Regions from separate parts of the Kocuria sp. LHG3120 genome, predicted to be linked through region 2. Evidence: riboswitches for the same ligand, from Rfam matches in the RefSeq annotation. Region 2 holds a riboswitch; the other holds the start of a gene.
The links. Region 2 has a riboswitch for cyclic di-AMP ahead of ACP7CD_RS12740 (C40 family peptidase). Riboswitches for the same ligand answer to the same signal wherever they lie in the genome.

Region 1: linked by a shared signal. The riboswitch ahead of ACP7CD_RS09860 (NlpC/P60 family protein) and the one ahead of ACP7CD_RS12740 (C40 family peptidase) in region 2 are both predicted to bind cyclic di-AMP.

Annotation. Positions count from the first base shown of each region.
Region 1 is NZ_JAFCWG010000004.1:194,210-196,670, forward strand. Features, by position in the region: gene ACP7CD_RS09855 (ParA family protein) at 1-228, opposite strand, end outside; cyclic di-AMP (ydaO/yuaA leader) riboswitch at 765-950, shown strand; gene ACP7CD_RS09860 (NlpC/P60 family protein) at 956-1,456, shown strand; gene ACP7CD_RS09865 (pyridoxal phosphate-dependent aminotransferase) at 1,676-2,461, shown strand, end outside.
Region 2 is NZ_JAFCWG010000006.1:61,135-63,595, reverse strand. Features, by position in the region: gene ACP7CD_RS12745 (NlpC/P60 family protein) at 1-158, opposite strand, end outside; gene ACP7CD_RS12740 (C40 family peptidase) at 431-1,102, opposite strand; cyclic di-AMP (ydaO/yuaA leader) riboswitch at 1,108-1,257, opposite strand; gene ACP7CD_RS12735 (metal-dependent transcriptional regulator) at 1,616-2,302, opposite strand.

The DNA of each region.
Region 1 (2,461 bases), on a different contig from region 2:
CGGGCCGCCCTGCCGGTTCGGGCAGTCAATGACCACCACATCCGCCGACAGGCCGATCAGCGAGATCTTCAGCCGCAGCTCCGCATGATCAGCCCGATCCGCCTCACGGTTGGAGACGTTGCGGGCCGAGGGAATCACCCGCAGGTTCGGGTGCCACCGGCTGGGCTCCGCGAGGTCCTCGTCCCAGCCTTCGGGATTCTCATCACCCGGGACCGCCTCGACGTGCATTCCTTTTGCCGATGGCTGCGCCTCCAACCCCATCGACGGTGCACTGCTGACTGACCGGGCGAAGCCTGCACCATGGAGGTGTCCGTGAAGAAGGCCGACTCATATCGACGGATTTGCACCAACACAGTCATTCCTTTTTGTGAATTCATGAATGGATTCGGGGCGTACTAAAAATCATTCTTGCCGCGCCGGAAGGATGCGATACCTGACGCCGGTGGTCAATGGCTTTGAGGCTTTCCCGGCAAACTGCCGCGCCATGTCTCGAGGTCGCCACCGAACACTCCGCCCCAAAGCAGGAGAGTGTTCGCCCGCCGACATGACCTGAGCCGAGCCCCAGGTCAAGAGCACTTTTGTCTCGATTTGAGCCTTCCGGGGGATCTCCAGCGGCGACCCTCAGCGAACAACTTCATCCGGGCGAGGAGGCGCCTTGCCGAGTCGGCACAGAAGCCGAGACACGCCCGTGATCAAAGCGAGACTTTTCCGTTATCTTTCGATTAGTGTTCTCTCCGTGCCGGTCGCCTCACCGACCGGTATCCCCGTGCACATCGCCGAATTCTGCCGGTGCCCGGGGCCCCCAGACATATCGCTCGGCAGAAGCGGGGGAACCATGAACGGTCCCTCCCCCGGGACCTAGGGGTTAAGTCGTCAGGGCCCCCATCCTGACGACCGGGTGTCTCCCACCCGCATCCGACAGCTCACCTCGCAGGCAAGAGGGAGGACATCACTCATGCCCGTTTTCCAGTCCCGCACGCCCCGCCACCGCGCCCAGAGCTCGTTCCGCCTGGGACGCACCGCGATCCTGGCTGCCGCCGGCGGCGCGCTGGCGCTCAGCAGCGTGGCCCCGGCCCAGGCCGCCCCCGCCGCAACCCCCCAGCAGGTCCTCAGCACCCAGTCCCAGTCCGGAAAGGCGGCGACCATCGCCGCTGCGGCCAGGAACCAGCTCGGCGTGCGCCAGGACTGCACCGCCCTGGCCACCAAGGCCCTGCGCGCGGCCGGGGTCAACCACCACGGGTGGCCGGCCTCCTACCTGAAGCTCGGCACCCGAGTCTCCGCCGCCCAGGCCCAGCCCGGTGACCTGGTCTACTACGCCAACGGCGGCATGGGCTTCGCCCACATCGCCGTGTACATCGGCGGCGGCAAGGCCGTCCACGGCGGCTGGAACGGCAACCAGACGGTCATCCAGACCGTCAACGTCGGCTCCGGCCCCGTGTACCTCCGCGTGCGCTGACCCCACGCATGTGAGCGGGGAGTGCGGTTCCCGGCCGTCCCGACGGGAACCGCACTCCCGCAGCCCACGAGCACGACCTCTGGACGCGGGAGTCCTCGCGGCGATGTCCACGGTGAGGATCCATCGGTGGATCACCCTTCCCAGCCAGATGCATGGCTCGTAGGCTCGACCCGGATCCGCCGGAGGATCGATCGCCAACTCGACGAGGAGTGGGACAGCATGCGCCAACTCGCGCACCGGCTCGAACGGCTGGGCACCGAAACCGCCTTCAGCGTCGCCCAGGCCGCGGTCGCCTGGACGGCGAAGGGGAACCGCGTGTACCCCTTCCACCTCGGCGACATCAACATCCCGACGGCCCCGCACATCATCGAGGCGATGGACCGGGCCATCGCCGACGGTCACACGGGCTACTGCCCCGGCCCCGGCATCCCGCAGCTGCGCGAGGCCCTCGCCGAGGACATCGGCTCGCGCCGCGGCATCGGCCTCAGCCCCGAGAACATCGTCGTGATGACGGGCGGCAAGCCCGTCATCACGAAGTTCCTGCAGGCGGTCATGAACCCCGGCGACGAGGTGCTCTACCCGAACCCCGGCTTCCCGATCTACGAGTCGCAGATCGAGTACCTCGGGGGCACGTCGGTGCCGTACCGCTACCTCCCCACGGAGGACGGCTTCGCGATCGACCTCGACCAGGTGCGCGCGTCGATCACCCCGAGCACGGTCGCCATCATCTACAACGACCTGCAGAACCCCATCTCGGCCGAGTCGACGGCGGCCGAGCGCGAGGCCGTCGCGCAAATCGCCCAGGAGCACGATCTCTGGGTGCTCTCCGACGAGGCCTACTTCGAGACGCGCTACGAGGGGGTCTCGAACTCGATCGCGTCGCTCCCCGGCATAGCCGAGCGCACCGTCATCCTCTACACGTTCAGCAAGAAGTTCGCCATGACCGGCTCACGCCTCGGCTGCGCCGTCGCGCCGCCCGAGATCGCCAAGGTGCTCGGCACCCTC
Region 2 (2,461 bases):
AGCGGGGCGTCGGCGGAGGCGTCCTGGGCCGGAGCGGCCTGCACGGAGACGGTGGTGGCGAGGGCCAGCCCGGAGAAGGCGGCCACGGCGGCCACGGTGCGGGCCTTGCCGGAGAAGAGCGTGCCGATGCCGTTCGAGGAGGTCAGATCACGGGTCATGAGGAGTTCAGACGACTTTCTTTCGGAGCCGGGCCTGCCGGAGGGCGCGGGAGACAGCACGGATCACCCCGGGCAGTGCGCGGGGTGGACCGGTGTCCGGCAGGGGTGCGTTCCGGGATCGGGAACGACGGCCGGGCGTGCGGAGGAGGGGGGGCCGTCCGGTCGGACAGCAGGCACCGCCGGGAACCGGGAGAGCGGTTCTCGGCTTGCGGGGTGGGGGGTGATCGGGTGCCGCCCGCGACGAGCGGGGTCGTCGCGGGCGGCGGACCGGATCAGAAGGTGTAGTAGCCGTCCAGCTGCATGGCGTTGACGGAGTGGACCTGGGTGCCCTGGGTCGGGTTGAGGGCGGAGATCATCTTGCCGCCGCCGATGTAGATGCCCACGTGGGCGCCGCCGTTCTGCGAGACGAGGTCACCGGGCTGCGGGTTGGCGGTGGGGGTGCCCGCCGCGAACTGGGACCAGGTGGTCCGGGGCAGGTCGATGCCGTTCTGGGCGAAGACCCACTGGGTGAAGCCGGAGCAGTCCCAGGCGCCGTAGGCGGTGCCGCCGTAGACGTAGCCCGCACCCTGCGCGGACATCGCGGTGCCCACGACGCCGCCGGCGGCCGGGGCGATCTCAGTGGTGGCGGTGGACTGCGGGGTGACGCTCGAGGTGGCGGCGGTCTGCTGCGGGGCCGGAGCCGGAGCCGGGGCCTCGTAGGCGGGAGCGGCGGGCTGCGCGGCGACCGGGGCCTGGTAGGTGTACGAGGAGTACTCGGCCAGCGAGGCGGAGGCCGGGGCCGAGTAGGCCGCGCCGGTCTCGACGGGAGCCTGGGCGAAGGCCTGGGCCGGGGCGACGGAGCCGATCATCGCGGCGCCGGCAGCGGCGGCGATGGTGGTGTTGCGCACGACGTGCGAGGTGGTCTCGGCACGGTGGCGGGCAGCGTTCAGCGTGAAAAGCGACATGGTTGAGTTCCTCCCTTTGCCTACGAGGTGAGCTGTCGGATTCGGGTGGGAGACACCCGGCCGCAGAACGCACGCGCTCTGACGACTTAACCCCAAGGACCCGGATCACCGGGACCGAAAGTGGTTCCCCCGCTTCTGCCAAGCAGTTTCTGTGTAGAGGCCACGGGCACCGGCAGAATTCGGCGATGTGCTCCGAGGGCGCCGATCCGACCAGTGATCGGCACGCGTTGAACAGTACATGACAGATTACGGAAGTGTCACGTTTTGATCACGACAGATAACAGCCGGACAACGCCTCAAGTTTCAATGCTATGCCATTGAGACGCGTGGGACGATCAATTCGCACCTGTGACGAGCTGTGCAGTGCCTTCGAGCGCCCTGACAATCCGCCTGTCACCAGGGAAGCCGCGCCTCCGGGGTCCGGCCCGGGCCGGACTGGCCGAAAGTGGCTTGTGAACGTCCCCACACCCGGGACGAACCGTCCGCCGCCCCGCTCCGGGAGACGGCGGCGCCTCAGGGAGCGAGGACGCGGATGGCCGCGGCGGTGCGCAGGTCGATCTCCGCGGACCGCCCCGTGGCCGCCACCTCGATGCGCACGAGCTGACCATCCACCCGGGCCGTGACCTCCGCCCCGGTGAGCACTCCCACGTCGCTCAGCACGCCCAGGAGGTCCGCGTCCGCCTGGACCACCTCCGGCAGCAGCGCCACGGTGTGCGACCCGTCCGGGTCGTGGCGGGCGGCGTCGAGCAGGGAGGGGTGCGCCGCTGCGGGGCTCTCCTCGACCCCGAGGGCGGCCAGACCGGGGATCGGCGTGCCGTACGGCGAGTACCGGGGGCTGTGCAGCAGGTCCACGAGCCGCCGCTCGACCTGCTCGCTCATCACGTGCTCCCACCGGCACGCCTCGTCGTGCACCTGGGCGAGGTCCAGGCCGATGACGTCGGCGAGCAGCCGCTCCGCCAGCCGGTGCTTGCGCATCACCTGCACCGCACGCTCACGGCCGGCAGGGGTGAGCAGCAGCGACCGGTCCTGGCCCACCGTCAGCAGCCCGTCCCGCTCCATCCTGGACACCGTCTGCGAGACCGTGGGCCCGGAGTGGTCGAGGCGCTCGACGATCCGCGCCCGCATCGGCGTGATCCCCTCCTCCTCGAGCTCGAGGACGGTCCGCAGGTACATCTCCGTGGTGTCGATCAGGTCGCTCATGCCTCAGTCATCCTTCGTCCGGCCGTCCCGGCCCGGGGATCCCGCCCGGTCCGGTCTTCCCGCACGAGCTTAGTGCGCGCGCCCTCCGGCCGCCCGGAGGGAGGAGGCGCCCGCGGGGCCCGCCGTCCGCGGGTGGGGCAGAATGGGCCGAGTCGCGAA